3 regions of the Psychrobacillus sp. Z16_25 genome follow, and region 1 is predicted to be linked to each of the others. Evidence: riboswitches for the same ligand, from Rfam matches in the RefSeq annotation. Region 1 holds a riboswitch; each other region holds the start of a gene.
What was found. Region 1 has a riboswitch for cobalamin ahead of AC1VU3_RS06535 (ABC transporter substrate-binding protein). Riboswitches for the same ligand answer to the same signal wherever they lie in the genome.
Positions count from the first base shown of each region.

Region 2: linked by a shared signal. The riboswitch ahead of AC1VU3_RS07505 (hypothetical protein) and the one ahead of AC1VU3_RS06535 (ABC transporter substrate-binding protein) in region 1 are both predicted to bind cobalamin.
Region 3: linked by a shared signal. The riboswitch ahead of AC1VU3_RS11390 (ribonucleoside-diphosphate reductase subunit alpha) and the one ahead of AC1VU3_RS06535 (ABC transporter substrate-binding protein) in region 1 are both predicted to bind cobalamin.

Region 1 covers NZ_JBXEOV010000004.1:142,716-153,735, forward strand. The annotation lists gene AC1VU3_RS06500 (acyl-CoA dehydrogenase) at 1-131, opposite strand, end outside; gene AC1VU3_RS06505 (3-hydroxybutyryl-CoA dehydrogenase) at 159-1,010, opposite strand; gene AC1VU3_RS06510 (acetyl-CoA C-acetyltransferase) at 1,007-2,215, opposite strand; gene AC1VU3_RS06515 ((Fe-S)-binding protein) at 2,404-4,554, opposite strand; gene AC1VU3_RS06520 (cob(I)yrinic acid a,c-diamide adenosyltransferase) at 5,336-5,926, opposite strand; gene AC1VU3_RS06525 (adenosylcobinamide amidohydrolase) at 5,945-7,411, opposite strand; gene AC1VU3_RS06530 (FecCD family ABC transporter permease) at 7,413-8,384, opposite strand; gene AC1VU3_RS06535 (ABC transporter substrate-binding protein) at 8,401-9,354, opposite strand; cobalamin riboswitch at 9,476-9,609, opposite strand; gene argS (arginine--tRNA ligase) at 9,690-11,020, opposite strand, start outside.
Region 2 covers NZ_JBXEOV010000005.1:86,790-97,809, reverse strand. The annotation lists gene AC1VU3_RS07530 (YitT family protein) at 1-169, shown strand, start outside; gene AC1VU3_RS07525 (acetyl-CoA hydrolase/transferase family protein) at 321-1,844, opposite strand; gene AC1VU3_RS07520 (LytTR family DNA-binding domain-containing protein) at 2,055-2,699, opposite strand; gene AC1VU3_RS07515 (TRM11 family SAM-dependent methyltransferase) at 2,712-3,665, opposite strand; gene AC1VU3_RS07510 (FAD-binding dehydrogenase) at 3,807-5,462, shown strand; cobalamin riboswitch at 5,500-5,681, shown strand; gene AC1VU3_RS07505 (hypothetical protein) at 6,042-6,272, shown strand; gene AC1VU3_RS07500 (serine hydrolase) at 6,345-7,154, opposite strand; gene AC1VU3_RS07495 (metal ABC transporter solute-binding protein, Zn/Mn family) at 7,541-8,461, shown strand; gene AC1VU3_RS07490 (metal ABC transporter ATP-binding protein) at 8,475-9,221, shown strand; gene AC1VU3_RS07485 (metal ABC transporter permease) at 9,231-10,130, shown strand; gene AC1VU3_RS07480 (metal ABC transporter permease) at 10,123-11,007, shown strand.
Region 3 covers NZ_JBXEOV010000010.1:764-11,783, forward strand. The annotation lists gene AC1VU3_RS11380 (ribonucleotide-diphosphate reductase subunit beta) at 1-486, opposite strand, end outside; gene AC1VU3_RS11385 (flavodoxin) at 458-913, opposite strand; gene AC1VU3_RS11390 (ribonucleoside-diphosphate reductase subunit alpha) at 901-3,120, opposite strand; cobalamin riboswitch at 3,266-3,445, opposite strand; gene AC1VU3_RS11395 (DUF2569 domain-containing protein) at 3,589-4,068, shown strand; gene AC1VU3_RS11400 (undecaprenyl-diphosphate phosphatase) at 4,182-5,006, opposite strand; gene AC1VU3_RS11405 (DedA family protein) at 5,016-5,618, opposite strand; gene AC1VU3_RS11410 (metallophosphoesterase) at 5,618-6,706, opposite strand; gene AC1VU3_RS11415 (lmo0954 family membrane protein) at 6,870-7,223, shown strand; gene AC1VU3_RS11420 (PspA/IM30 family protein) at 7,238-7,876, shown strand; gene liaF (cell wall-active antibiotics response protein LiaF) at 7,950-8,651, shown strand; gene AC1VU3_RS11430 (sensor histidine kinase) at 8,648-9,733, shown strand; gene AC1VU3_RS11435 (response regulator transcription factor) at 9,708-10,349, shown strand; gene AC1VU3_RS11440 (hypothetical protein) at 10,408-10,707, shown strand; gene AC1VU3_RS11445 (M1 family aminopeptidase) at 10,739-11,020, opposite strand, start outside.

The sequences.
Region 1 (11,020 bases):
ATTTTGGAAAGGATCTCCCTAGGAAACTCCCCTTGCTCCATTCGCTCAATAAAAGGCTCAATCTCCGTCTTTGCGAAGCTCCTCACCATATCGCGCATCATTTGCTGTTCTTCTGTAAATGTTAATTCCATCTGAATGGCGCCCCTTTTCCCCTTCTCTTATTCGTAAACGTAGAAGCCTCTACCAGTTTTCTTTCCTAAGTATCCAGCCTTCACATATTTACGCAATAGCGGACATGGACGATATTTGCTGTCACCAAACCCGTCGTGCAGAATTTCCATGATATACAGGCATGTATCTAAGCCAATAAAATCTGCTAGCTGTAGTGGTCCCATTGGGTGATTCATCCCAAGCTTCATTACCTCATCAATCGCTTCTTTTGTTGCTACCCCTTCATAAAGTGTATAGATTGCTTCGTTAATCATCGGCATTAAGATACGATTAGAAACGAATCCTGGAAAATCATTGACCTCTACTGGGACCTTGCCAAGCTTCTTCGTCATTTCCTCAATTTCCGTGTATACTTCGTCTGAAGTTGCCAGACCACGAATAATCTCTACAAGCTTCATAACTGGGACCGGGTTCATAAAATGCATGCCAATTACTTGGTCTGCTCTGTTTGTCACTGCTGCAATTTCTGTAATTGGTAGTGAGGATGTATTCGTTGCTAGAATGGTATGCTTTGATGTAATTTCATCTAGCTGTTTAAAAATAGATTGCTTGATTTCCATGTTTTCCACTGCCGCTTCTATCACTAGGTCGACATCACTTGCATCCTCAATAGCTAATGATTTAGTAATTCTATTTAAAACAGCTTCTTTCTCTTCCTCCGTCATACGCCCCTTTTCCACGTTGCGTGAAAGATTTTTGGTGATTGTTTGGATGCCCCTTTGATAGAACTGCTCCTCACGGTCATTTAGCTTCACTTCAAAGCCAGCCTGTGCACAAACCTGCGCAATTCCCGATCCCATTTGTCCTGCTCCAATAACCATTACCTTTTGTATTGTCATCTGATTTCTCCCCCTGTTTTTGGAACTTCAATCATGATTGCATCTCCCTGACCACCGCCAGAGCAAATTGCAGCAATCCCTATTCCGCCACCGCGACGCTTTAATTCATACGCAAGTGTCAATATTACTCTTGCACCAGAGGCACCAATTGGATGTCCTAGCGCAACCGCTCCTCCATTCACATTTACTTTCTCTTCATCGAGGTTGGCTAGCTGGCTGCTTACTAATGCGACTGCAGCAAATGCTTCATTTATCTCAAACAAATCAATTTCTTCTAGTAATTTTCCTGTTTTTTCGAGCAGCTTATTTATTACTAAACCAGGCGTTTGTGGGAAGTTTTCCGGTTCCACTGCAATGGTTGTATGGCCAATCACATAAGCGAGGGGCTCTTTCCCAAGTTCCTGTGCTTTTTGTTCATTTGTTAATACGAGCGCACATGCCCCATCATTGACACCCGGTGCATTGCCTGCTGTGATTGTTCCGTCAGCACCGAAAGCTGATTTAAGCTTTGCCAATGTTTCCTTAGATGTATCCTTACGTGGAGCTTCATCCTCTTGGACAATTGTCGGGTCTCCTTTACGCTGTGGAACTTCAACCGGCACAATCTCATCTGCAAAGATACCTTTTTCTATAGCTTGGATTGCACGCGCATGGCTTCTATATGACCATTCGTCCTGTCTTTCTCGTGTTAAGCCAAAGGACTCGGCAGTAGAGTTTCCATAAGTGCCCATATGCACTTGCTTCGGATGGAAGGAGCAGGATAATCCGTCAACTATCATCCCATCTACTACTTTCCCATCGCCCATACGGAGACCGGTTCTTGCTTTTGGTAAGTAGTAAGGAGCATTAGACATGGATTCCATTCCACCAGCTACGATTACTTCCTCGTCCCCAAGTCGGATCAATTGATCGGCTAAAGTTACACTTCGCATGCCTGACGCACAGACTTTATTGATTGTTTCCGTTTGGACTGCCCAAGGAATACCTGCCTTGTTTGCAGCTTGTCGTGATGGAATCTGCCCTTGACCAGCCTGAAGCACCGTCCCCATGATTACTTCATCCACTTGCTCAGGCTGCACTCCTGCTTTTTGTAGCGCCGCTTTTATTGCTATTCCTCCAAGGTCTGATGCTGACAAGCTACTCAGTGCTCCTCCAAACTTTCCAAAAGCTGTACGTGCTCCATCCAAAATTACTGTTTTACCCAATATAGTCACCCCTTGTTTTGAATGCGCTTACAAATCCAGTTAATAAACGAGCGCTCCTTCTACCTACTATTTTTCGCTTAGGTGTTGACTGAACGCTCGCTCGATGTTTATTTCTAATAAAAGGGAGTGCTTCCACTCCCTTTCTATATTACTATTAGTTTACTGAATAAATTAATGCCTTGTAAACACTATTGCACAATTTGTTCTTCATTTTCCTCAGTTGGTACTGCTGTTTCTCCAAAAATCGACTTCTCTAGAAGCTCAGCAATATCATAAGTTCCTACGGTATCTTCTACTTCTTTTGCCTTCGTACCGTCTGATAGCATCGTTAAGCAATATGGACATCCGGAAGAAATGATTGTTGGATTCACTTCTAGCGCTTGTTCCGTACGAGCAACGTTAATACGATTTCCAACGTGCTCTTCCATCCACATGAGACCTCCACCTGCTCCACAGCACATACCATCTTGACGGTTACGCTTCATTTCCACTAGCTTCACGCCTGGAATTGATTTTAAAATCTCACGAGGCGCATCATAGACGTCATTATAACGACCTAAGTAACAAGAATCGTGGAATGTAATTGTTTCATTCACTTCGTATTGAGGCTTCAAGCGACCAGCTTGCACCAGTTCAAATAACAGTTCAGTATGGTGAAGAACTTCCCCGTTCCAGCCAAAATCACCGTATTCGTTTTTAAAGATATTGTATGCATGTGGGTCGATTGTAACGATTTTTGTTACGCCAGCTTTTTCAAATTCTTTAATATTTGCAGCTGCTAGCTCTTGGAACATGAACTCGTTTCCTAGACGACGAGGTGTATCTCCAGAGTTCTTTTCTTTATTACCAAGGATTGCAAACTTCACTCCAGCTTCATTCATTAGATGAGCAAAGGATAATGCGATTTTTTGAGATCTGTTATCAAATGAACCCATTGATCCAACCCAGAATAAGAATTCAAATTCTTCTCCAGCTTTAGAAGCTTCTTTTACAGTAGGGATATGAAGATCCGGACGTGCATCTCTCCAGTTTTCTTTCTCCTTACGGTTAAGTCCCCATGGATTTCCTTGACGCTCGATGTTCGTCATAGCACGCTGAGCATCAGGCTGAACTTTCCCTTCAGACATGACAAGGTAACGACGAAGATCAATAATTTTATCTACGTGCTCGTTCATTACTGGACATTGATCTTCACAGTTACGGCAAGTAGTACATGCCCAAATTTCTTCTTCCGTGATTACTTCCCCAATCATTGAAGGGCTGTAAATATCCTCAATTACTGCGCCCTCTGCTCCAGCAGCCATCGCAAGCTGGTTTCCTTTCGTTCCTTGGAAAGCAAGCGCTGGTACCCAAGGCTTTCTTTTCGTCTCCACCGCTCCAGTGAAAGTTAAGTGATCACGAAGTTTTACAATTAGGTCCATCGGTGACAGCATTTTTCCTGTGCCAGTTGCCGGACACATATTTGTACAGCGACCACATTCTACACATGCATAGAAGTCAATCATCTGTGCTTGTGTGAAGTCCTGTACACGGCCTACACCAAATGTAGGCATCTCTTCTTCATCCTCTTCGTCCTCTTCCGCCTCTTCAAAGTTAATCGGACGTAATCTTCCAACCTTGTCTAGACGGTGGAAATATACGTTAGCAGGTCCTGTGATGAGGTGGAAATGCTTGGATTGTGGGATATATACAAGGAATGTGAGTAGCAATAGCAAGTGTACCCACCACATAGCAAAGAAAACGGTTACTACAGCAGTTTCAGGCAGCCAAGCAAACGCTGTAGCTATAGCGGATGCAACTGGCTCAGTCCAAGTTGCCTCGTGACCATGCCAAATCATGTTCATTCCATTCCCTACTAATACAGATACCATTAGTCCACCGATGAATATCAGAACAAAACCATTTTTCCAGCCACGCTTCAACCGAACTAGCTTTTCTACATAACGACGGTAAAACGCCCAAATAACTGCTACCAAAATCGTTAATGTCACGATTTCTTGGAAGAAAGTAAACGCAGGGTACAACGGTCCAAGTGGCATATGTGACCCCGGTGCCAAGCCCTTCCAAATAAAATCAATTGCTCCAAACTGTACTAATATAAAGCCATAGAAGAACATAAGATGGATTGCTCCACTTTTCTTATCCTTCAATAGCTTCTTTTGACCAAAAACATACACCCAAATTTTGCGAAGACGCTCTTTCACATTGTCTTCAAACTCTACTTTTTTCCCCAGTTTGATATATGCATATCTCGTTCTCAATAAGTATGCAAACAAGTAGAACGCATACGCTGTAACGCCGAGGAACAATACCCAGTTAGCAATTAACAACGGATCCATTTCTTTCTCCCCCTCTAAGATGTGACTAATACTACCAATTTACCATAATAATAGAATTATAAGAATTAATACCATATTAGAACTGAATGAGCATTCAGTCAATAGTTATTTATACAATGTGGACAGAAATTTTTAAATTATATTCAAATAATGACGATTGCCTGGATGCTGACTTTGATAAAGTCGCTTCTATTTTAGAGTAAGCTTTCGCTGAACGAGAGTATTGCCTCGTCATCCGAGAGTAATTGACCTTCGAACGAGAGTAAAGCTGCCGAATGAGAATAAACTGCCTCTATCCGAGAATAAACCTCTAACGAACGAGAGTATTACCTCGCTAACAGAGAGTAAATAGATTGCGAGTGAGAGTAAAGCTCCACCACCTAGTGGAGACTATTCGAGAGTAACCCTTTCTCGAATGAGAGTATTTCCTCGCCGAATGAGAGTAAACTGCTTCTATCCGAGAATAAACCTCCGCTGAACGAGAGTATTGCCTCGCTAATCGAGAGTAATCCACACCGACTTATATTCCCTGCTATCCGATAGAAAATATTACCTACTCTCAAAGCGGACTTCGGCCATGCCTTTCCAACAATTTAACTTATTAAACTAAATCCAAGCGGATCACAAATCATACCAGGAAGTATTGGTCATTCACTCATACACTGTATTCGAATAAGAAAAATGAATTTGCGCTCTTACATATAAAAAACTGCACCACATTATTAGACAGGGCTAATAATGAAGTACAGTTTCTTAACTAACTTTTCAACAGATACAAATCTTATGAATCCGTTTTTTTATCACTACCTACATTTTTAAATACCTTTGCGCTGCGTACATACTCCACATCGGGAACGTTTTCTCGTACATTGGCCACTCTAGCTGCAGCAAATAAGTAATCTGATAAACGGTTCAAATATCTTTGAACGACGCTTGGTACATCCTCTTGTGTTTTCATTAAGGTAACCGTTAGCCTTTCTGCTCTCCTCGTTATGGTACGCGCTATATGAAGCGTTGCTGCAGCAGGCGTGCCACCCGGCAATATAAATCTTTCTAAAACCGGACCTTCTTCTACGAGCACATCGATTCTTTGTTCCATCGCTTCAATTGCTTCATCTGTCATCTTATACACACGGCGATTGGAGACGTTCGCCAAGTCTCCACCGCAATCAAATAGCTCGTGCTGGATTGTCTCCAGGTCTTCTAAAATATCTGCAAACTTGGTTGGATCAAGCTCTGTTATTGCTTTGCCAATAAATGAATTTACCTCATCAATGGTGCCATAAGCCTCCACTCGTATATCATCCTTATCCGTTCTGCCACCTATTAAGCCTGTTTGCCCTTTGTCGCCTGTCTTTGTATAGATTTTCATTCGTCCCGCTCCCTTCTCTTACAACCCTTTTGTTTGCTTATAAATTTGGATTGCTTCCACTGTACATTCAAAAACGCCTTGGCCTATTTTTTTGCCAAGTGCTGTTACTGGACCAGCATAAGGGATAGTTTCCCCTTCTTGAGTGGAGGCGATTAAGATGCTATCCGTAGGAGTACCAGTAGCTGGTGTATTCGTTCGCTTATCATTTATTCCCTCTGAAACCAATGCCTTTGTTTTTGCCTCGGTTGCCGTCATTACGGCTTGGATAAAAGCTTCTTCGGTCATTTCTCCGTTAATAATTACCCAGGTATTAATCGTCCCCACTGTAGGAAAGGTTTCTATTTCATGCGTTCTTGCTACATCTACGGCATTACCTACCCCAGCTGTAACCATTACGATAATACTGCCAAAGTTTGTTTCATATTCCTTGATAACTGCATCCTCTATATTTACCGCTGTCATCATGGCTACTGTATCTGTCGGCTGGAAGCCATGCGTTTGGAGGTATTGTTCCATTTCTGCTTGTACATTGTCACATGCATAGTGCGGGCTAACTCTTCTATTTAGAAAATGGCTGTACCAACCGCTTCCTGCATTCACAACAGCAGAGGACCACGTTTTAAGCTTCTTTTCAGATTGAAATAAAACATATTCTGGAAATATTTTAATGTGCTCCTTCGAAATAAAACGTTGCTTTGATTCCTCTTTCACATCAGGTAAAAGTGTAATTTGAGGCTTAGGCTTTTCCGGATGAGGAGTGGTACTAATTCTCGCTTTATAGACATCCTCTACAATCGCTTTCTTTATTACCTCTTGCGGGTGTCCAATTACCTTTATTTCCCCTCGGTCCATTAAAATCAGTCGATCACAATATAAGGAGGCAAGATTGATATCGTGAAAGATGCTGACAACTGTCAGTTCATTTTCAATTGCTTGTGTTTTGATCGTATCCAACAGCTGTTTTTGATGTGCAATATCTAGATGGTTTGTAGGCTCGTCTAATAATAAAATAGGGGCTTGTTGAGCTAAGGCCTGGGCTACAAATACTCTTTGCTGCTCTCCACCCGACATTAATTCTAAGAGCTGGTGCTCATATTCCTCAATGCCAGTTAGTCGCATTGCCTTCTTTACCGCCTGCTCATCCTCTTCTGACCAGGTAGAAAACCAGCTGCTTTGGTGCGGATAGCGACCCAAAGCAACGGTTTCCCTCACTTTATGTGAAAAAGACTGGTTGTGCAGCTGTGGAAGCACCGCTAGTTTTTTGGCAAGTTCCTTAGATGAATAAGAAAGTAAAGGTTTATTATCAACAATTACCTCTCCTTCCTTTGCAGGTAATATTCTACTCATAAGCTTGAGAAGCGTTGATTTCCCGCTTCCGTTAGGACCTAGAATGCCTAGCATTTCTCCTTTTTCCACCTGAAAGGAAACATTATGCACGACTATTTTCTGATCATAGCCACCAGATAGATTATTTATTTTCAGCATATCAGATGCTCCCTCTCTTTCGTTGTCGGAAGAAAATAAAAGCAAAGACCGGAGCACCGATAAAGGCTGTGATTACTCCAATTGGTAGCTCTGCTGGTGAAATGATAGTACGTGAAACTAGGTCACAAATGATTAACAGCGTAGCTCCATTCAAAAAGCTCAGTGGTAGCACATGTCTATTATCAGAGCCAAACAGCTGCCGAGTTATGTGTGGAACAACCAATCCCACAAATCCAATCGTGCCTGAAACAGCAACCGCTCCACCAGTCAGCATAGAACCACCAATTAACACCATCAGCTTCCTCTTTTTCACATCCACACCTAGGTGTAATGCTCGTTCTTCTCCAAATAGCATGGCATTTAACTCTCTTCTATTGAACCAAAGCAGTAAGGAACCTACAATCACAAAAGGCAAGGCTAGCTTTATATATTCCCAGCCTCTCATCGACACACTTCCCAATAACCAGCCGATAATTTGCCGAAGCTCTTCCCCGGTTAACGCAATCATTAAAGAAATAATGGATCCTAAGAAAGAGCTGAATATAATCCCGGTCAATATGATTGTCTCCATTTTCATGGAACGATCGACAAGCTTTGCAAACCCCATTACCAACAGCATTGTACAAAGAGCTCCTAGCATACTAAAAATCGGGAGAGTGAACCCACCTAGAAAGGGAACAGAAAGTCCAAAAAATAATGTAGCAACAGCTCCTACGGAAGCTCCCGATGAAACACCAAGTGTGTATGGATCTGCTAAGGGATTTTTTAATAGACTTTGGAAAGCAGCTCCAGCGATTGCCAAGGATGCTCCCACTAGGCCAGCCAGCAGTACCCTCGGCATTCTAATTTGCCATACAATATTAGCTGCTACCTCGTCGGATGTCGTATCCCACAGGGTACTAAATGGAACTTTGACAGAGCCGACTGATACACCAAGCCAAATTGCGATAAGTAGAGAAGCAATTGACAAGATGTAGCCAAGCCTTAATTTACTCACTAAAAGCCTCCGGATAAATCGCTCTCGCAACTTCTTCTAGACCATCTGCCAAGCGAGGACCTTGTCGGCTAGTTGTATCTTCATTTATTTGGACAATCGCATCATTTTTCACTGCTGTTATCGTATCAAATCCTGGTCTTGCTTTAATTTTCTCTTGAACTCCATCCACATAGCTGTATGCAACCAAAATGACATCTGGATTTCTTGTAATAATCTCTTCAGGGTCAATTTGGAACCAGCCCTCTTGATCCTCTACCACATTTTCTGCATTCACCATATTTAAAATTTCTTGCATAAACGTGTTGTTACCCGGCGTGTAGATTTCAGGTGCATCGGATGTTTCCACAAAAACGGTCTTCTTTGTCTCAACCTGTGAGACCTTGTCTGTTATATCTTGAACCTTGGCTTTCATCTCTTCGATTACTTTCTGTGCTTCTGGGAACTTTCCAGTAGCTCTACCAATTTGCTCAATGGTTGTATAGGTTTCATTGAAGTCCTCTGCATTTTGAACTACATAAACCTTCACTCCCGCATCACGTAGCTGTTGAAGTCCTGATTCAGCCATCCCTACAATGGATTCGTGTGCAAACACAATATCCGGAGTTAGAGAAAGAATTTTTTCGATATTGTATTCCATTCCACCGATTTTTTCTTTTTCCAATGCCTCTGGTGGGTAGCTTTCATATTCATTTACACCAACAATTTCTTCATTCAAGCCTAACGCAAAAAGAATCTCCGTGTTGCTTGGTATCATGGATATGATTTTCTCTGGAGCTTCCTCTAGGGTTATCTCTTGTCCGACAGCATCCGTTAGTGTCAGTGGGAACTCGGTATCAGATACCTCTACTTGTGTACCTTCCTCTTTTTCAACCTTTGTTTCTTCCTCCGATCCACATCCCACTAATAATAGCAGCGATGCAATCAGTACAAACCAAAACTTCTTCATTCTACATTCCTCCTATGTGCAATAAAAAAATCTCCCATCTGATGATGAGAGATAGATATAGGTATAAATCCGCTTGGACTAACATGAGCCGATCTACACCAAACCTATCCTCGTAGGCAATGGGTGTACATACATAAAGGCAGGTATCCTGGCTCGTGATTTCTCACTTACAGTGGCGGGACCGCGCTGGACTTTAACCAGCTTCCCTTTTAACCCAAGCGCTTACACTCGGGCACCTTTATGCAACATATGAATATGCCTTTATTATACTCTAATTCGATTCAATGTCGATATAAAAAAGAGGCTTTGGTATTTAACCAAAACCTCTTAAGGTGTTACATCTTCTCTGGAGCGGAAACTCCAAGTAATTTTAATGCATTTTCAATTGTTTGACGTGCAGACGTTACTAAAGCCAAACGCGCTTCTGATAGCTCTTTATTTTCTGGGTCTAACACTTTGTCTGCGTTATAGAAGCTGTGGAATGTTGCAGCAAGCTCTTGAATATAAGTTGCTACTCGGTGTGGTGCACGCATTTTCGCTGCATCAGCCACCACTCTCGGGAAGTCCCCGATTTTCTTCAATAGGTCTGTTTCTTTTTCACTTTGTAATAAAGAAAGAGATGCTGTTGAAGCTGCCATGCCTTTTTCTTCTGCAGCACGTAAGATAGAACAAATACGAGCATGTGCATATTGTGCATAGTATACAGGGTTTTCATTGGATTGAGATACCGCTAAGTCTAAGTCAAAGTCCATATGGGAATCGCCGGAACGCATACCGAAGAAATAACGAACAGCATCTAATCCAACCTCTTCTACTAGCTCACGCATTGTTACCGCTTTTCCTGTACGCTTACTCATTTTCATTTTTTCGCCGTCTTTATATAGCTGAACCATTTGGATAATGGAAACCTCTAGTTTTTCACGCTCGTATCCAAGCGCTTCGATTGCCGCCTTCATACGTGGGATATAGCCATGGTGGTCTGCTCCCCAAATATTGATTAGCTGGTCAAAGCCACGAACAATTTTGTCCTCATGGTATGCGATATCTGGTAATAAATAAGTGAAAGAGCCATCACTCTTAATTAACACACGGTCCTTGTCGTCTCCAAAGGTTGTAGAGCGGAACCAAGTTGCTCCCTCTTCCTCAAAAATATGACCATTCGCTTTTAATTTATCTAGTGCCACCTGAATTTTTCCATCCTCATAAAGAGAAGTTTCAGAGAACCAGTTATCGAAGTTCACACGGAAATCTGCTAAGTCCTTTTGAAGCTTCGCAAGCTCTACCTTTAAACCATGTGTACGGAATGCTTTATAGCGTTCTTCGTCTGACATATGGATAAACTTGTCGCCATGCTCTTTTGCAAGGTCGTTAGCAATATCAATAATATCCTGTCCGCGGTATCCATCCTCAGGCATTTCTTTTTCCATGCCTAGTGCTTCAAAGTAACGAACTTCTAAAGAAACAGCAAGGTTGTGGATTTGATTACCCGCATCATTAATATAATATTCACGCGACACATCATAGCCTGCGAAATCTAATACGTTACATAGAGAATCGCCAACAGCTGCTCCACGTGCGTGACCAAGGTGAAGGTCACCAGTTGGGTTAGCTGATACAAATTCCACTTGAACTTTCTCGTTTGCACCTGCTTTAGTACGACCGTAAT
Region 2 (11,020 bases), on a different contig from region 1:
AGGAGCCTATACAGGTGATGACAAAAAAGTAATCTTTACCGTGATAACTCGCTTGGAGGAAGCAAAGCTGAAGTCGATTGTAGAGGAATTTGATGACTCTGCTTTCTTGGCAGTTGGAAATATAGCAGAGGTTAGAGGTGGTAGATTTAAAAAGAAAGACATTCATTAATAGAACAAAAATAAAAGGGGTATCTCATCGGTAAAAAACTTATGGGAAACCCCTTCCTTCTTTAACGGATTTCCGCTAGGAAGCATTACTCTTGGGATGGACGCAAAGGAGCCGTCTAAAAATGACTTTTCAGACGGCTCCTCGTTTTTATTTATTTTACTACTTCTTCCTGCTGCTCAAGCTCAAGCATTGTTCCATTTTTAGTGAAATTTGTATGGAATGAGAATGCTTTCTCTAGAACGTGAGGAGTTTGTCCTCCTCTTTCTAGCGCTTCAATAAAGTAATCCTGCAGTTGTTTTTTATACATCGGATGAACGCAGTTATTAATAATCTTCATTGCTCTTTCACGAGGTGCAAGTCCTCTTAAATCCGCATATCCTTGCTCTGTAACGACTACATCTACGTCATGCTCGGTATGATCTACGTGTGCTACGAATGGGACAATACTTGAAATATTTCCACCCTTAGCAACTGACTTTGTCACAAAAATCGCTACTCGCGCATTTCGTGCAAAATCTCCTGATCCGCCGATTCCGTTCATCATTCTTGTTCCGCATACATGTGTAGAGTTAACATTTCCATAAATATCAAACTCTAGTGCAGTGTTAATAGAGATAAGCCCTAATCGACGAATAACTTCTGGATGATTCGTAATTTCTTGAGGTCTTAAAACTAGCTTATCACGGTAGAGATCGAAATTTCCATATATCTTATCCATCATTTCCTCAGATAATGTGATGGAGCAGCCTGATGCAAAATTAACTTTTCCTGCATCAATTAATTCAAACACAGAGTCTTGAAGAACCTCTGAATATACCTCTAAGTTTTCAAATTCCGAATCAATCATGCCATGTAAAACGGCATTAGCAACAGAACCAATACCCGCTTGTAATGGAGCCAATTCATTTGTTAATCTTCCAGCCTTCACTTCTTCACGAAGAAATGTGATCAAGTGCTGTGCCATTTGTTCCGTCTCTTCATCGGGAGGAACAATTGGAGATGGAGAGTCTACATTTTTTGTAAACACGATCCCTTTTATCTTAGAAGAATCTACAGGAATACCAGCAGTCCCAATTCTTTGATTGGAAGCAATCAAAGGAATTGGATCTCTTTCCCCTTGTGCTTTTGGCTCATACACATCATGCACGCCTTCTAACGCTTCCGTCGCCGCTAAATTTAACTCTATAATGATATGCTTTGCTTGAGAAACAAAGGTAGCCGAGTTTCCAACAGAGGTAGTAGGGATAATAAGCCCATCTTCTGTAATTGAAACCGCTTCCACAATAGCAAAGTCGATAGTAGGGAGTACGCCTCCACGAATCAATTCGGCTGTATGTGATAAATGCTGATCAACAAATAAGTGATCTCCATTGTTAATATGCTTTCTCATAGTAGCATCTGCTTGGAAAGGTAATCTCTTATTAATAATCCCTGCATCAGCCATTAATTTATCGATATCAGAGCCTAAGGAAGCCCCTGTAAATACGTTTACTTTAAACGTTTCTTTTTTCGCACGTTCAACAAGTGCTTGTGGAACCGCTTTCGCATCACCAGCACGAGTAAAACCACTTAACCCTAATGTCATACCATCTTGAATCCAAGATGCTGCTTCTTCGGCACTGACAACTAAGCTATGTAAACTCGTGTCTTTAATTCGATCAAGATTATTCAGCATCAGTTTACCCCCATCAACAAGTAAGTTTTTAATAAATTTTAACTCTTTTTGTCACAAAATCGCTAAAAATAGACAGAGAGCCGATTAATATTACTGAAGCAGAATAATTGATGGGTGAAACAGAATTTTTTAAAAATAATTATTTTTTAGAAAGGAATAAAATAGAAAAAAAGGGTTGAATAAAAGAGGTTTTTCCCCTTATTCAACCTTTTAGAATCCCAACAACTTTCTAAAATAACGAGAGTAGGATTGACTCACAGAAATCTTTTCTCCATTTTTCATTGCTAATACAAAGGTAGAGTGCGTATCCGGATAGATCTCTTGAATATGATGGACATTTACAATATAGGAACGATGACAGCGTATAAAGGTATCTCTCGGAAGTTTATATTCAAAATCTTGTAAGGAGCTATTATGGCTGCCGGTTAAATCCTTTGTCACAATAGTTGTCTTACGCTCCTTCGCCTCCAAGTACATGACGTCCTGAAACGGAATTGGGACCCAGCCATCCTGCGTTCTTACCGTAATAACTGATTTTCCCTCGGTAAACGCTGGATATATCGCCAACACACTCCCCCCTATCTCCCCATCCTGTTGAAATGGGACTGCCATTCCATGGTATGGAACTCCAAAAACTCCTCGATCAATAAACTCAGAGACTTTCTGCTTTCCATGCACAGCCTTATGTGCCAGGGTTCCTTCCTTAATTGGGTCTCCAGGGGTTATCTTTAAATCGATACGTTTACTCGGTCGATAATAAATATATTGTTCCTGATCAGTAACAGCTATAGATATTTCATCGGAAAATAATTGACCAATTACTTCTAATAGTGATCCTACAGATATATCTTTCATCGTTTTGCTCCTTTATTCACATAGTAATATTTCACGTATAAACTGTTGCTTTTGCGTTTCACAGCGATCTATTATTTGTAGACCAACCGATTCAAGTCGCTCATCCATAGACTCTATTGTCACTACAACTACCCTGTCAGCGATTCTCCTTGCATGCTCTAATAAGAATAATTGCTCTTCCCAAGATGAATGAGTCCATAAATTATACGGTAGATCAATGATGGCAACATGGTAGTGTTCTTCTATTTCTGCAATAGAACGTTTTGTTACCTCTCCCGTTAGATTAAAATGAGCTAAATTCTCTCTCGCACCTATACAAACAAGTGGATTAATATCGCTTCCTACTATATCAATTCCCATGGAAAGAGCTTCTATTAGAACAGTTCCTATTCCACAACAAGGATCGATTGCTTTTATTCCAGCTGGATGTGGTACTGCAATATTTGCAACTGCTCGTGCCACTTTCGTGCTTAAAGCTGTTGAATAACCCCTAGGTCTCTCCATATGAGCTAGCCAAATCGCCTCGTTCTTCTTGTATTCTCCAAAATACCACCGGCTCTGGTAAGGAACTACAGCAAATACCTGTTGTGGTTGATGAAGATCAAATTTACCTTGAAGCTCACTGCCTATTGCACGCACAATGGCTAATCTGTCGGCATTCCGAATAATCGCATCTCCCTGCAAATCATTAATTTTCAGGAAAATCACTTTATTCGTTTTCTCCTCACTGCCATACCTGGATGCTCCTTGAATAATTTCTTCTATTGTATCAGCCTCTATCAGTACATCTAGCCGCCCCTTCATAAACGGACTTCTAGAAGGATCAATGGCAATACTGCTCTTTAGTATTTTTTGTTCTGTATCAAATCCAAAAAAAGAGCGCATCTCTAGTTGACATAGAGCGCGTTCCCCATCTTTATATCCATATGTATATATATAACTAGACTCTCGAATATTTGTATCCAATATATTCCCTCCATTAATACTCTTATTATAGCACGCTTAACCTTTGGACGCCTGACTTACTAATCTCATAGTTATTCTCCCAGAAAAGAAATATAATGGATATGTATTCAGAATTTTTATCCAATTTAAGGGGTTGGGAAAATGAATGGGGAAACAATTGTAGTAGGTGCTGGTCTTGCTGGATTAGTAGCTACTGCTGAATTGGTTAGAGAAGGTAAGCATGTATTATTGGTAGATCAAGAACCTGAAAGCTCCCTTGGTGGGCAAGCCTGGTGGTCTTTCGGAGGACTGTTTCTAGTAGATTCACCTGAACAAAGAAGAGTTGGTATAAAGGATTCTTATGACCTTGCTTGGCAGGACTGGTTAGGGACTGCTGGCTTTGACGAAGACAATGAAGAAGAATATTGGGCAAAGAAATGGGCCGAAGCTTATGTAAGATTTGCTGCTGGAGAAAAGAGAGAATGGCTACATGGCCTAGGAATTCGCTTCTTCCCTGTAGTGGGATGGGCAGAGCGAGGAGGGTATTTAGCGGAGGGGCATGGAAACTCAGTCCCTAGATTCCATATTGTTTGGGGAACAGGACCCGGGGTTGTCCAGCCTTTTGAGGCAATCGTAAGAAAGGGAATGGAAACCGGACTTGTAACCTATAAATCAAGGCACCGTGTAGATGAATTAATTGTAGATAAGGGGAGAGTAATAGGGATTAAAGGCTCAGTCCTTGAACCCTCTGATGCGAAAAGAGGAGAAGCCAGCTCTCGAAAGGTAATAGACTCTTTTCAATTCAATGCTCGAGCAGTCGTCCTAACTACTGGTGGAATCGGTGCTAACTTAGAGCTCGTTCGTCAAAACTGGCCGTCCTGGTTAGGTACCCCTCCTAAAAATATGATTGCTGGCGTACCTGCATATGTCGATGGCAGAATGTTTGAGATAAGCGAAAGGGCCGGGGCACGCTGGGTGAATAAAGATCGAATGTGGCATTACACGGAAGGGATTAAAAACTGGAATCCTATTTGGGAAAATCACGGCATTCGAATTCTCCCCGGTCCCTCTTCTATTTGGTTAGATGCAGAAGGGAACAGATTCCCTGCCCCCAACTTTCCTGGCTTTGACACATTGGGTACCTTAAAAGCAATTCAAGATACCGGCTATGATTATTCGTGGTTCATTCTTACAGCAAAGATTATCGAAAAAGAATTTGCTTTATCTGGTTCAGAGCAAAACCCTGATTTGACAGAAAAAAGCGTGAAGGAAGTGTTAAAGCGTATTCTTCCAGGTCCAACAGCTCCTGTTAAAGCATTTATGGAGAAGGGCGAGGATTTTATAGTAGCAGATAATCTAAAGGACCTTGTGGCAGGAATGAACTCACTTGTCGGAAACACTCTACTAACATATGAGGATGTCCATAGACAGATTGTAGCAAGAGATCGAGAAATGGATAACAAGTTTACGAAAGACCTTCAAATAACCGCCTTAAGAGGAGCACGTAATTATATTGGTGATAAGCTTATTCGAGTGGCAGCACCCCACAAAATATTAGACCCGAAACAAGGACCGTTGATTGCTGTTCGTTTGAACATCCTGACTCGTAAAACATTAGGCGGCCTACAGACGGATTTAGGGGGTCATGTGTTAAATAAAGACGGAAAGCAAATTCCCGGATTATATGCTGCAGGTGAGCTAACAGGTTTTGGTGGCGGAGGAATGCATGGCTACCGAGCACTAGAGGGCACCTTTTTAGGAGGCTGCCTATTCTCAGGGAGAGAAGCAGCTCGGTCCATACTTCACGATTTAAAATAACAAAGTAACGAACGTATGATATAGTAAGAATGTAATTTCATATTGTGTAGAATTAGGTGCTCTTCGAGAGAAGAACTTAAAAGGGAAGTTCGGTGAGAATCCGACGCTGTCCCGCAACTGTAAATGGGAGCAAGCTTTTAACCACTGTTACTTGTAATGGGAAGGGAAAGTAAAGCAATGACCATAAGCCAGGAGACCTGCCTAATTTTAGTACACACCAAAAACCTACGCGGATAGGGGGTGTTCAGTGATCGTCAAGCTATTGCTTGAAGGATTCATGGTACGACAAACCGTATACTCACAGATGGATTTGGAAGAAGTCTATTCTTTCCTATCCAAATGGTTTTATATGTTGCCGTATTCTTATTCACGAACATCTTCCTCTTTAAAGGGGAAGATTTTTTTTATCCCGCATTAAGGGACAGTAAGACTCCCACTTCAAGATGGCGAAAGAAATGAGACAGCTAAGTGGGAGACCAACTGTCCCTAAAAGCCCGATTGGTTCAACTAATGAATGGCGGGGGATGAAAGAAACCCCCACCAATCAAAGTTTCACTTTATTGGAAAGGAGAAAGTAGGATGTCAAAAGAGGAATACAAAGAGCAGTTCAAGCAGGTGCTACTCTATAACACTGTCACGAATGCTTCGATTACTTTAGAGAAGATACTTAGTTCCTTAGCACAGGATATTCAAAACTCTGAGGAGCTAACAAAGGAAGCAAATCTTATTCAATTACAGAATGCCTATCAGGAGGTTCTTTATGAGCTAATTGGAGAATCAAAAACAGAAGATGCTGAGATGAAGATTTAGTAAATGGAAAGCACCCACTATCTTGTGATGTGAGTGCTTTCTTCGTTTAACTTGGTAGTTACTACACCTTCTTCAGCTTTTATTTGCTAGATATTCGTAAGCAGCTGCTCCTATCTCAGTTAAAATGGCTTTAGATACAAGATCATCCTCTTCCTTCGATAAGACCGTTATCGCCAGCTGGTTATCTCCTACATATAAAACTCCTACATCATGTCTTGTTCCAGGAACCCATCCTGTTTTATGCGCCATTTTCCAAGCTGGGCGGCCATTATTATAATTGGAGTACGGTGATGGAAACATTTGCGGTAGACAGTCTTGGATTTGCTGTTTCTTCATAATACGTAGCATTTCCTCACTGGCTTTCTCGCTCACTAGCTCTTTCCTAGCTATTTTCTTTAGCAGTATCGCAATATCAGCGGCAGTTATCATGTTATATCCTTTTGGATTTGGGTTGTTCATCATGAGCTTGTTATAGAACGTGCTAAGCTCCATTCCAGCTTCCTTCATAAAAGAGACAACCGCTTCCTTTCCTATTAGGTCAATCAACATATTAGTAGCAGAATTGTCACTTTGGATAATCATCAGCGTGACCAAATCTCGTATTGGCAAGGAAGTACCTGGTGTTAGGTGTTGAAGAACTCCCGAGCCTCCTACTAAATCCTCCTTACGCAAAACGAAAGGGTCATCTAATGAAAAACTCCCTTTCTCTTCTTTCGTAAAAACGGAAGCCATAATTGGTACCTTGATTACACTTGCTGCATAAAAAAGCTCCTCGCTATTTAGCTCCCATTTTTCTCCGGTGACTAGATTTTCTAGAATAATTCCCCATGTTCCTCTTGAAGGCTTAATAATGTCCTTTACTCTATCTACTAATACTTCCACAGCTCCACTCCCTTTTTCTATTTTTATTTCTAACTTTATTATAATCAAAATATTTTGTATATTGTGTTGCAGGGATTAAAAATTTGGCAGTATGCTTTATTAGTCAGCTAGAAAGTACGTCTACTTTTTTTATCCATTTCATCCCTCTTCCTTCTCTTCCAATCTTAAAGTCAGGCTACATCTAGTTCTTTTCCAAATTGCGATGTTTTGTTCACCTTTTTTCATCCACCTACATAGATTATTTTGACAAGTCGAACAATTAGTGTTAACCTTATGAACAAAAGTTTCCTTTAGGAAATAATATAGTTATAACGAAATAAAAATTTTTTTGTTTTAAAAGTTTCCTCCGGGAAATAAATTAATATAAAAGAAAAGGAGTGTTGTTTGTGAAAAAACTTTGGTTATTGTTTGTTGCGGTATTTTTTGTTGTAGGTTGTAACGGTAATGAAAATGTAGGGGAAGCTGATTCAGATAAGCCTCTTATTGTAGCCACTACAGGTCAAGTCGCAGATGCTGTTAAAAACATTGGTGGAGAACATGTCGAGGTTAAGTCACTTATGGGACCTGGGGTAGACCCTCATCTTTACAAAGCAACACAAGGAGACATTCAGCTATTAGAGGATGCAGATATGATTTTTTATAATGGTCTAGAGTTAGAGGGCAAAATGAGTGAAATCTTTGAGAAGATGAAAAAAGATAAGGTAGTAGTGGCAATCGGTGAAGCATTGCCCGAAGACCAGTTATTGGAAGACCCAAACTATCCAGGTCAGTTCGATCCACATATTTGGTTCGATATCCAGTTATGGAAGCTTGCTACTGAAGAAATCACCAAAACATTGGTAAATGAAATAAAAACCAATGAAGAGGACTTTCAAAACAATGAGGCTGCCTACTTTAAAGAGCTAGATAGCTTAAAAGACTGGACACAAGAACGAATGAGCGAAATCCAAGAGAGCCAGCGCGTCTTAGTAACTGCACATGATGCTTTCAATTACTTTGGAAACAGCAATGGCCTTGAGGTACGTGGTCTACAAGGTCTTAGCACGGAATCCGAATATGGTATTAAAGATATTCAGAATGTAGTAGATTTCTTGGTGGACCAAAATATTAAGGCTGTTTTTATAGAATCAAGTGTATCCGATAAAGCAATGAACTCAGTGATTGAAGGTGCAAAAGAAAAAGGACACTCCATAAAAATTGGCGGAGAACTTTATTCAGATGCTATGGGACCTGAAGGAACAGAGGAAGGCACTTATATCGGAATGTATAAGCATAACGTAAATACCATTGTAGATTCACTAAAATAGGAGTGAAGACATCATGAATGCATTACAGGTAAAGCATTTGTCCGTTGCTTATGAGGAAAAGGTAGTACTCAAGGATATAAGTGTCGAAGTTCCTGCTGGAAAAATAACCGGAATTATTGGCCCTAATGGAGCAGGTAAGTCTACGATGTTAAAAGCTATTTTAAACCAGCTCCCTAATAAAACCGGTGAGGTGAGCATACTTGGAAAGCCACTTCGCCCTAAAGATTGCAAAGTCGGTTATGTCCCCCAAAGAAATGCAGTAGATTGGGATTTCCCAACAAACGCTATAGATGTGGTTCTAATGGGACGGTATGGTCATGTCGGAATAATGAGAAGACCGTCTGCAAAGGATAAACAAATTGCCCTCGAGAGCCTACGAGCAGTTGGAATGGAGGCATATGCTAACCGTTCTATTGGTCAGCTATCCGGGGGGCAGCAGCAGCGTGTCTTTCTGGCTAGAGCATTGGCACAGGAAGCAGAAGTATATTTTATGGATGAACCGTTTGTCGGTGTAGATGCTGCTACAGAAAGAACCATTATACAAATTCTGAAACAACTTAAAGCTCAAGGAAAATCTGTTTTTGTCGTCCATCATGACTTACAAACAGCTCCTGAGTATTTTGATTGGATTATTTTATTAAACCAAACTTTAACAGCTTCTGGACCTACTGAAACAACCTTTACAAAGGATAAATTACAGGAAGCATACGGAGGAAAGTTATTTTTTATGGAACAGACAAAAGAAAGCATCATCAAGTGAGAGAGGTGAATGTCCGTGATAACAGGAAACTTACTCTGGGTTTTAGTAGGTACAATTTTATTAGGTATTGCTGCTGGTCTTAATGGGACCTTTGCTTTTCTTCAAAAACAAAGCCTGGTGGGAGATGCTGCAGCTCATGCAGCGTTGCCTGGAATTGCTTTATCTTTTTTATTGTTCCAATCGAAGGATTTACCGCTTCTCATGCTTGGAGCTGCTATTACTGCCACTCTATCTGTTTACGTAATCCAATGGATTATCCAATATTCTAAGATAAAAGCAGATGCCGCAATCGGTCTAGTATTATCTGTGTTTTTTGGGATTGGTATTGTGCTTATCACCATCGTTAACCAAAGCAGCACCGGAAACCAAAGTGGATTAAACGATTTTATTTTTGGAAAAGCGGCAACTATGGCAAAGACTGATCTCATCTGGCTTTCAGGAAGTGCTTTATTAATTATTAGCATGTGTCTTTTATTCTTTAAGGAATGGAAGCTCATGATATTTGATCCAGTCTTTGCAAAGGGGATTGGAATGCCCGTTGAACGTCTAAGAAGTATCTTGACTGCTCTTACCGTTCTCACTATTGTTACCGGAATTCAAGCAGTAGGGGTTATTTTGATGGCCGCTATGCTTATCATCCCTGCTGCTGCAGCCAGATTTTGGTCTAATCATCTAGGTGTGATTCTTGTAACAAGTGCTTTTTTTGGTGGTCTGTCAGGAGCCTTTGGTACGTTTGTAAGCTCTTTGAAAACTGGCTTATCCACTGGTCCTATTATTGTGCTTTGTGCAGCATCTCTCTTTCTCTTATCTTATTTCTTTGCCCCGAATCGAGGGCTTATATCTAAATATAGAAAGAAGCTTGCCTTCAAGCAAAGAAAGCATGCGATAGAGGTGACTAGCCATGAATGAGTTTTGGGTCCTACTTACCGGCTCCTTGGTTGGCATTACCTGCGGGATGACAGGCGTATATCTCATATTGAGAAAAACAGCTATGATTGCTGATGCTATTAGTCATACCGTGCTTTTTGGCATTGTTGTTGCCTTTATGGTGACTCAATCATTAAATGGCTTCTGGATGCTAGTAGGGGCTGCAATTGCAGGGGTACTTACCACCTATCTTGTACAATTGCTCCAAACAGGCGGTTTACAGGAGGATGCCGCAATCGGGGTAGTCTTTACCTCTCTATTTGCTCTTGGTGTTTTATTCATCACCTTGTTCGCAGGAAATGTTCACTTAGATGTAGAGCATGTTCTAATGGGAGAAATAGCATTTGTTCCATGGGATACATGGAGTCTCTTTGGCTTTGAAATGCCAAAAGCAGTTTGGATGCTCCTATTTGTTTTGGCGCTAAATATCTTATTTTTGTTCCTATTTTATAAGGAACTAAAAGTGACTACCTTTGATCCTGTCTTTGCGATGTCAATTGGGCTTCCAATAATCGTCATGCACTATGCTTATATGACCCTTGTTTCGTTAACAACAGTTTCTGCTTTTGATAGTGTAGGGGCAGTGCTAGTAGTAGCCATGTTAATCGGACCTGCAGCGACTGCTTATTTAATCAGTAAAAGTGTCCGCGGAATGATTACTTGGAGTATGATCTTTGGAGTAACTGCGGCCATATCAGGCTATTATGTTGCGAAGCTCTGGAATACTTCCATTGCAGGGATGATGGCGGGCATGGTTGGTGTTCTGTTCCTTCTAGTATTTCTATTCTACCCAAGCATTGGGCTTCTTTGGAGAAAAAGAAAAAAAGTAAAAATGAATACATTAAAGAGCTTCTCTTAAGGGTTCACCTCTC
Region 3 (11,020 bases), on a different contig from region 1:
AAACTCATTGTAATATTTTTCTATATTTTTATTTCGTTTCAATAAAATCTCATCTGTCCTTCCAAATTCAAAGGAGCGATTCTGTTCATCTAAGGAAACAACAGATGATAGCACATAGGAATAGCTTTCGTTATGTACAGCTTCCTGCTGAGCGATGACTGCCAGAATGGATTGAACCGAAGAATCCGTTGCATACAAGGACAACAGCAATGCTGTTCTTGTTTGCGGACCGTCAAGCGTCGCAAGCAGACCAATTATTTTTAGATAGGCCTCCTGCTCCTCCTTCGTGAGATTTCTAAACTGCTTTACATCATTCGACATATTGATTTCATCAGCTTGCCAGTAGTTCCCTAATAATCTCTTATAAATCTTGTACCAATGTGGGTAAGCAATGTCATTCCAGTTCAATATCCCACTGGATTGTCCCCCAAATATCCCTGTAGATTTATTTGGATTTCTAGGCTCTAATGTTTTTGCTCTTTGCATCTATTATTACTCCTTCCAGCCATTCTTTTACGAGTGCTTCTTGGCTACCTCTAGGTGATTGCTCTATTTTTAAGCCTGGATACGCACAGCCCACATAATTTCTTATGAGATCGACCGCACGACAAAACAAGGCGTCACCACCAAACTGTGTATCTCCTGAACCAAACACATATAGGTTGGTGGGATTTTCCTTGATTCGTCGAATAAAAGGAACTATCTCATCCGGTACACTCCCCCGCCCCCAGGTAAATGTCCCGATGAATAGAAGGTCATAATCTACATAGTCAATTGTCGTTTCATCCTCTATGAATCGCATTTCTGTTTCATAGCCAAATGTCTCTAATCCGCCCCGTATCAGCTCCGCAATTTCCTCTGTATTTCCGCTATAACTAAGATAAGAAATTAGTGCCTTCATTAGCTTGAACACGACTCACATTCTATTAGTTCTACGGATGTAGATCGTACATAATAGGTTGTTTTTAGGCCACTGTTCCAAGCATCTAAATGTAATGCCAGTAAATCCTTCGCTTTGATGGTGTTTTGCACGTATAAATTCAAGGACACCCCTTGGTCGATGTGTCGCAGTCTCGCCGCGTTTTGCTTAATTGTCCAATGCTGGTCAATAAAATAAGCCGATTTGTAGAACCAGGTAGTCTCATTATTTAAATCCGGAACAGTTACCGGAATTTTATAGTCCTTCTTTTCCTCCGAATAAAATTTTTGAAAGATAGGATCAATGCTCGCAGTACTGCCAGCTAGTATAGAAGTAGACGAGTTTGGAGCAACAGCCATGAGATAGCCATTACGCATTCCGCATGTTGCCACCTGCTTCTTTAACTCCATCCATTTATCATCCTCATAGCCACGCTGGTCGAAATAGGCACCAGTTTGCCAATCAGACCCCGGGAATAAAGGATAGGCCCCTTTTTCCTCTGCTAGCTCCATGGAAGCCTTAATGGTTAGATACGCTATTTTTTCATATAACTTATCTGCAAATTCTACCGCCTCATCCGATTCCCAGCGAATACTATTAATCGCAAGTAGATGGTGCCAACCAAACGTCCCTAAGCCAATCCCTCTGTACCTAGCATTTGTACGCTCCGCCTGTGGAACTGGGATCATGTTTAAATCGATCACATTATCAAGCATTCGCACCTGTATAGGAATTAGCCGCTCTAACACGTGATCCGGCACTGCACGACCTAAATTGATAGAGGAGAGGTTACAGACAACGAAATCTCCCGCCTGTCTCCGAGTAACAATGGTGTCTCCGTCTAGCTGTATGGATTCAGAAATGGTCGGGCTTTGATTTTGGAAGATTTCTGTACATAGATTACTGCTATAAATCATCCCCTCATGCTTATTCGGGTTTCGACGATTCACCTCATCTCGGTAAAACATAAAAGGTACGCCTGTCTCTAATTGAGAGCGCATAACTCGTTTCATCAGCTCAATTGCAGGTACGGTCTCTTTTGATAGCTCCGGATGATTTACACATTCTGTATATTTTTCACGAAAAGAGCCGCTCCCTCTCTTTTCATCATAAAAATCCTCTAACGAATATCCCATTACTGTACGAACCTCATGTGGGTCAAATAAATGCCAATCCTCTCTCGCATCTACTTTTTCCATAAACAAATCAGGTAGACAAATACCTGTGAAAATATCATGTGCTCTTAAGCGATCATCTCCGTTATTTAGCCGTAAATCTAAAAACGTAAAGATGTCCTTATGCCAAACATCCAGGTATACTGCTACCGCTCCTTGTCGCTGCCCTAGCTGGTCCACACTGACTGCTGTATTGTTTAATTGTTTAATCCAAGGTAATACTCCGCTTGATGCTCCTATAAATCCTCGTATAGAAGAGCCACGGCTACGAATTTTCCCCATATAGACGCCTATTCCACCACCGTATTTGGATAGAGTAGCGACGTCCGTATTACTGTCATAAATCCCTTGAAGGCTATCATCCACTGTATCGATAAAGCAGCTCGATAGCTGACCATGGGGCTTTCCTGCATTCGAAAGAGTAGGTGTAGCTACAGTCATATAGAGATTACTCATTGCCCAATATGCTTCTTTAATCTTTTCTAGCCGCTTTTCTGTTTCTTCTTTCATTAAAGTCATTGCGATCACCAGCCAGCGCTCTTGCGGCAACTCTACAATCGCTTTATTAAAATCCTTTGCTACATATCTATCGAGCAAGGTTTTGAGGCCAATATAAGTAAACAAATTATCTCTTTCCGGAACAATTACTTCCGCCAGTTCTTGTAGTTCTTCGTCGGAGTAGGATTCCATTATGTTTCTGTCATAAATCCCTCGATTACTTAATTTTCTAACATTTTCCAGGAAACCAAGATATACTTTTTCAACATTTGTTCTACGGTTATCAGCTACTTGCTCATAAATATCCCAAAGATAAATTCGAGCTGCGACAAATGTCCAGTAAGGGCTTTGCTCGTCTAGTAGGCTGAGTGCATGAAGAGACATATCACGAGCCCAGCTATGGTCGTCATCATGTCTTGCTAGCCACTTTTGCTGATAGGTCAGGAGTGGGGTAAGCTTCTCTTTTCCAAATTCTTTGGATAATTTGTCTAACTGCACTGCTTTTTCTGTTTTTATTGACGTTGTCATATGAACTCCTCCTTTATTTGAGCAACAAAAAAAGCACTAACCATAGCCTCTTCGGCCGAGTCAGTGCTTACGTTTAAAAGTAGGAAACAAAAAGACATATTTATAAAAGTCCTCGCTCCCACCTCTCAACCCCCGAAGAAAGTGTTGCTTTTTCGACGACTAGGCAGGTCTACTGGCTCGTGCTTCTTCCTCCTGTTGACCTTCCCACGAATAAATCGCAGTGGCATTTTCAACAGTCGTCCACACTTACAGTTGCGGGGACAGCTTCGGCTTTTCACCGAATTCCCTATTAAACCGTAATGGTACCTAATCATCTATCAGTACAATATATTGTGTTTTATTTACTTAATAACCCTAACATATAGTGTTTAAACTTGTACATAGGAAGAAAGTCTTTCCTTATAGAATATTTATGTTTACAATATAATGGAAAGTGATATTGGAAAATTTAGAGAGAGGAAGAATAAAATGACTCAACCATTAGAAGAGCAAGAGCATTACGAGGAAGGACCGAAAGGAATTAGAGGTTGGCTGCTATTACCTATCATATATTTGTTTTTGACTGTAATATTTTCAGTCGGATATTTTATCATATCTTTCTTATTAATCAACTCTGGTGAATGGACAGAAGTGGTCACCTCCCCAGAAGTGCACCCTCATTTTGAGAAAGCTATTTATTTCGAAATGGCTTGTAACGCTCTCTTATTGTTTATTTCAATATATTTAATCATAATTTTCTTTAAAAAGAAAAAATTTTTCCCGAAAGCAATTATTTCCTATCTCATTCTTAGTATGATATTGGATATCGTTGATGCAATACTCATTAACAATGTAAGTACGGACAATGAGTCAGCTTCTATCAGTGTTTCCTCCTTTGTTTTGTCCATTATTTGGATTGCCTATTTCATGGTATCCAAGCGTGTCCATAATACATTTGTAAATGAATAAGAAAGCACAAGCACCTCTCTTTGCTCTGACAAGCATTTGGGGAATTACGTGGAAGCACTTGGCATCAAAATAAAAAGGCTTTGGATAATTTCCAAAGCCTCTTTCGTTTTTACTTACAAAATAATAATCGCCAAGATAATCGCTAAAACAATACGATAGATTGCAAATGGTGTAAGCTTAATCTTATCAATCAGCTTCAAGAAGAAGCGTATTGATATTAAAGCGAAGATAAATGCACTTACAAATCCTACGATATAAAACGAGAGATGATTTAAATCCATGTACTCCCAGTTTTTCACCAGTGATAGGAAGCTAGCACCTGCCATAATAGGCACTGCCATGATAAACGTGAAGTCTGCCGCAGTCTTATGATTCATCCCCAATAGAACCCCACCCGAAATAGTAGAGCCTGATCTTGAAAAACCTGGCCACAAAGATAGACATTGTATCAACCCAACGAGGATTGCCTGCTTATAAGTAATTTTATCCAATGAATTTGTTTTCGGATTCTTTGGACCGAACTTATCTGCAGCTATCATTAGGATGGCACCTAGCACTAAACCAATTAGTACTGTCTCTGTTGTAAACAAATGCTCATCTATGTAGTCCTCGAACAACACACCAAGCACTCCAGCTGGAATAAGCCCAACAATTACATGCGTTAGCTTTAACTGACTTCCTGGCGCTACATCCTTTATTTTATATAAGCCTACTAAGCTTAATAATCGTTTCCAGAAAACGACTACTACCGCTAGGATGGATCCTAGCTGAATAACTATTTTAAATGTATTCGCTGAATATTCACCTAAAAATTCCTTTGTTTGAAGCCACATGTCGTCCACAATAATCATATGCCCTGTAGAAGAAACCGGTGCGAATTCCGTCATTCCCTCCACAAAGCCAAGGATTAACGCTTTTAATAATTCTAGAATCTCCATAATATCTCCTTAGTTACGTTTTTTAAAATACCAAAACAAGAAAGCAATTCCTCCGATTGCGATAAGTGTATACGCGATATTTGAGTAAATATCCATATACGCTACAATGTCTTCCCAATTTTCTCCGACTGCTGCTCCAACTGAAACAAGAACCGTATTCCAAATCAGCGTTCCTAATGTAGTAAATAATAGGAACAACCAAAATTTCATATTAGACATACCGGCTGGAATCGAAATAAGGCTTCGAATCAGTGGCACCAATCTACCAAAGAATACTGCCCAAGGTCCATATTTATCGAACCAAGCATCCGCTTTATGAATATCACTTACTGTTAAACGAAGAAACTTTCCGTATTTCTTCACAATCTTTTCTAATCTTTCTACATCTAGTAAAAGACCTAATCCATAAAGAAGCGTTGCTCCTAATACAGAACCTAGGGTCGAAGCAATAATTACCCCTAGCTTCGTCATACTAGTAGTTGCAGTCATATATCCTCCCAACGTAAGGATGACCTCAGATGGAATAGGAGGAAAAACATTTTCTAACAAAATTAAGATAAAAACACCAAAATAGCCAAACTGGTTCATCCAGTCTGTAACCCATGCTTCCATTAAAACTCTCCATTCTTAAACATAATGTGTATCGACCAAATTTCGGACTGACTCCCTATTCGAATTGGTGGTCCCCAAAAACCGAAACCGGAGGATACGATTGCGTGCATTGCTCCTTTTTTTCTATATCCATAGTCTAACTCAAAAATCCTTTTCGTAAATAAGTGATTTGGCCACATTTGTCCTAAATGAGTATGACCTGAGACATGAAGATCTACATTTGCCTTTTCGGGTACCAGTAAATTAGAAGGTGTGTGGTCCATGACAAACCAAGGGAGATTCCTGTTTTCAGGACTCAGCTCCTCTAAACTCTTTCTGTGTTTGTTCGTTAGATCCTCTCTACCTGTTAAATAGAACGCTTTTGCTACTTCTATAGTTTCATCTAACAGCATTCGAACATTGGAGCCCTTCATTTCTTCCACTAGCTGTGGGATTTTCCCTCCATAATATTCATGATTACCTAGCACTCCATAAATACCATACGTGGAAGTTAGCTGTTTCATCACTTCGGACATGCCATTTTTTACGTACCAGATAGGATCATCATCTACTAGATCCCCTACTAATAATACTAAATCCGGCTGTTCCTCATTTGATATTCGGACAAACCTTTGTAAATGTGCCTTATTGGATAATAAACCAAGATGGAAATCAGATGCAACCACTACCTTTAATTCTTCTATAGTAGATTCCTTTTTAGGGATGGTGATAGATAACCTTCTTACTACCGGTGTATAGGCCTTATAGGAACCATACAGGAGGATAGAAAGGAATAGTAGGAAAATAACCCAGCCAATTGTCCCGATTTTTTCAGGGAACAAAAAGGCTGCTATTGTACCAAGCGGGATAAGAATCAGGCCATACTGCAATATAGCCATCCAATAAGCACCAATAACTTGAAAGAATTTTAGTTGATGGTTCAGCCTTGCTAAAACCATGGAAAATGCAATCAATCCCCACGCAAAGCTAAACAATACAATATTCACTGAGAAGTAAGAATTCAGCCATGCCCATACATTCCAACCAAAATAAAAGACAATTGCTCCATATAAAACGAGTACAGATATTATAGCTCCGATTTTCTTCATCCTTGTAATCTCCATTATTTAACTTTTTCAATTAGTATAACAGAAATGTTGTTTTTCCTCCTTCTACGCCTCTAGACCGAGAAGAAAATCCTTTTTAAGCCCGTTTAGTAGAAACCGTACAGCTGGTAAGCTTTAGATACAGTACGAGAGGAGGAACATACACATGAAAAAATTCTGGTTAGTAGTAGCAGGAATTATTGCAGGCATTACGGCTCTTTCTACACTTGGAGCAATTCTAGGTCTCGGTATCTCCGGCTTATTTGTGATAGCAGGGGCTCACTTTTATCTAAAGAGTAATACCACCCTATTAAAAGTTTTCTGGGCAATAATTGGTATCATCGGCTTATTATCAGCCGTTTCTAATATTCCAGGCCTGCTTGGAATTATAGCAATTGGAGCACTTTATTACATCGTGAAAAAATGGAAGCAACTAGAGAATCACTCTTCTATTTCTCAGCTAGATACAAATGATCCATTTGTTAACTTTGAAAAGCAATGGAACGATTTATACAAATAAAGGAGGATACGAACATGGCAACATTATTACAAAGACTAAAATATAGTATAGAAGCAGATCTTCATAAACTATTTGACAAAAAAGAAGAGAAAAACCCAATCGCAATGCTTAATCAATACATCCGAGAAGCGGAAAAACAAACGGAGCAGACAGGGAAATTGTTAGAAAGACAAGGAAAATTAAAAGCAGAGCTCGAAAAAGAGTTAGCAGAAACGATTCAAATGGTCGAAAAACGCCAGAAACAAGCAGAGCTTGCACGAACTGCAGGAGAAGATGATTTGATCACCTTCGCCGAAGCAGAGGTGTCAGCTTATAAGGAACGCGCAGCGGTAGTAGAGAACACTATTCATCAGACTACACAGGAGCTCTTTGAGCTAGAGCGCAAATATGAAGAAATGAAGCATAAGGTCAAGGATATGAAAGTCCGCCAGCTTCAGCTTATGGGGAAAGAAAATGTAATAAGAGCTCATCAACAAATGGATCGTATGCTCCACCCTGAATCAAAGCAACAAAATTTTGCTACGTTCAATCAAATGGAAAGCTATATAGAACGCCTTGGTCAGAAGATAGACAAAGAGCATGAAATTACTTCTATGGAACAGCGCCTAGAAATATTAGAAAAAAACAACCAAACCAAGCAGGAAATTGTGTAAACTATTTAGTAGATACTGGAGAAGGCTTATGCCTTCTCCTTCACTTGTAAGTCTAGAAGGGAGGAAAACAAATATGAGAGACAACCAGACAAATAAGCTAGCATTCTTACTCATTTGTTTTGTTTTTCTTGTTTTTATAGAGGCAGTTGTTTTTGGAAATGGAAATATTATTTTGGTATTAATCGGACTCGGACTCATGTACTTTAGTCTCCGCAAGCAATCCAAAAGCTTATTTTGGACAGGATTTATTCTATTAGTCATCGCTATTCTCTCTATGTGGAGTCTAAGAATTTTCGTTGTCGGGATTATCTCCTATTTTCTTTATAAGCTCTGGAAAAATGAACCTGTTACAGACGTTATACGACCTACCGAAAAGTTATATGAGGATATTCCAGATCAAGTGATACAAAACAAGCTGTTTTCCACCCAAACAACCCCCTTTCAAGCTTACGAATGGAAGGATATACACGTCCAAAGCTTTTATGGTGATTTTTTAATAGATGTAACAGAAACCGTACTACCAAAGGGCACTTCTTTTATCTCAATCCGCCAATCCTTTGGGAAAGTTACTATTCATATTCCTTATGAAATTCCAGTAAGAATACATTATGCAACCGTAATCGGAGAAGCAAACCTTCTCGGCCGAGGACCACAACGTCTTTGGAACCATACTGTCTTACTTAAAGATGGTTACAGGGACGATGTTACACACACATCCGATCTTGTTATCATTGTTTCCACATGGATTGGGGATATCGAGGTGATTAGAAAATGAAAATCTTTCTAGGACAGGGTATCTCTATTTTTCTTTATTTTCTTCTATTAATCATTGGGGTCTTATATGTTATATGGGGATGGCCAAACGAAGAAGCCTGGTGGTCCCTTCTACGTGACACGTATGCAGAGGTGCCTTTTGGAGCTTGGATTATCATTATTACTGCTATCATTAGCTTTCTTATTTCATTTAACACCCTTCAAAAGGTACGAAATCAGGAAAAAAGGATAGAAACAACCTTGCGTCCCCTTATTCATCCGGAGACGTATAAACCTCCGAAAAAAAGGATCACGTATTCAAAGAGAATGCATGTGACAGCAAAAGAACTCGAGACCCTTATCCTTACTCAGCGAAAAACGTTACAGAGAATTACTGACGAAAAAGCAGAAGCGCAAGAAAAAATAATACAAGAGCAAATTATACAGGAACGCCAGCGTCTTGCCAGAGAGCTCCATGATTCGGTATCGCAGCAGCTATTTGCTGCTTCTATGCTTCTTTCCACGATGGTAGAGATGGAGGAGGCAAAAAGCGGTGAGGCCCCGAAGACACTCATGCAGACCGAAAAGATTGTCCAGCAGGCCCAGCTCGAAATGCGAGCATTACTGCTTCACTTACGTCCAGCTGCCCTTCACAATAAAACATTAAAAGAAGGGCTGGAGGAATTGTTACAGGAGCTTCAGGCAAAGGTTCTCTTTACCATCCGCTATCGGCTCGAGGAGGTTCCTCTTTCAAAAGGCGCAGAGGATCATTTATTCCGCATCGCACAAGAAACCTTATCCAATACGCTACGCCATGCGAAAGCGACAGAGCTGGATGTGCTTTTTGTAGAGCGAGATAACCTAGCCATCTTCCGAGTACAAGATAACGGGGTTGGGTTCGAGACAGGAGAAGGAAAAAATGGCTCCTATGGCATACAAAGTGTACGAGAGCGAGCGGTTGAAATAGGAGGTACGTGTAAGGTTGTTTCCGTCCCTTCTCAAGGCACGATTGTCGAAGTAAAAATTCCTATTTCCACAGAGGTAAATAGCCTATCAGTTAGCGAGGAGGAAGCAAGCAATGATCCGAATACTATTAGCGGATGATCACGAAATGGTGCGAATTGGGGTAGCAGCCTACCTTCAATCACAGCCTGATATGGAGGTAGTAGCGGAGGCTACGAACGGACGGGAGGCAGTCGACCTGGCTCTTTTACATAAGCCAGACATCATTTTGATGGACATGGTCATGCCTATAATGAACGGTGCAGAGGCTACGAAGGAAATCGTATCCAAATGGCCGGAAGCTAAAGTGATGGTTGTTACTAGCTTCATCGATGACGACAAGGTATATCCTGCCTTGGAGGCTGGTGCGATAAGCTATTTATTGAAAACCTCCAAAGCCTCTCATATTGCTGATTCTATCCGTAAAACGTTAACTGGGAGTGCAGTACTAGAGCCTGAGGTTACCGATAAAATGATGCAGCGGATGAGAAAAGGTTCTAACCGAGCTCTACATGAGGAGCTGACGGATCGAGAGTTAGAAGTCCTTTTGTTGATGACTGAAGGGAAAACAAACCAAGAACTAGCGGATACCCTATTTATCGCATTGAAGACTGCCAAAACACATGTAAGTAATATCTTATCGAAGCTCGAGGTGAATGATCGAACTCAGGCTGTCATCTATGCATTCGAGCACCAGCTTGTACAAAATAAGAAATAACGAATCTGCGCCCTCTGACATATAGTATTAAAAAGTGTATAAAGGGTGATTATGAAAAATGCCACGCAGCAAAGCAAACCAAGCAGCTAGAAACAATGCTCAAGAGCAGGGGACCGTTAGCTTAGGAGTCACCGTCGGCTTCTTAGGTTCTATTCTGGTTACTTTAGGTTTTATTGTTCAAAATTTCGCAGACGCCATCGTTATTTCTGAGCTAAAAGAAAACGAGCAAAGAAACTCTTCCACTTCTTCTAAGAAAGAAAAGAACAATAGTTCAATTTCAGCTAAGCAACTAGATGATATCCAAAGAAAGCTGGACCTCTTGATCAATGAAATGGAAACCCTTAAGAAAAGGGGATGAACTCGAACATTTCGAAGTCATCCCCTTTCTTTTATTCTAAGATTAACCATTCTGATAGAAATTCTGTATGATCTTCCCCGTGATATTCGTTGAAAAACTCCACAAAGGCTTCCGTATCAACATATTCAAATTGAAACTCGTTAAAATATGCAGATAGAAACTCAATAGTTTTTTCATGGCCTCCCTGCTCCTTGAAAAACTCTCTTAATATGATAGGGAATTTCCCATATAAGCTAGGGCCATGTACCATTCCAAATTCTGTAACCGGAATGTTGGCATGTTCTTTTTGAAACGCTTTATGTCTAGAAGCATG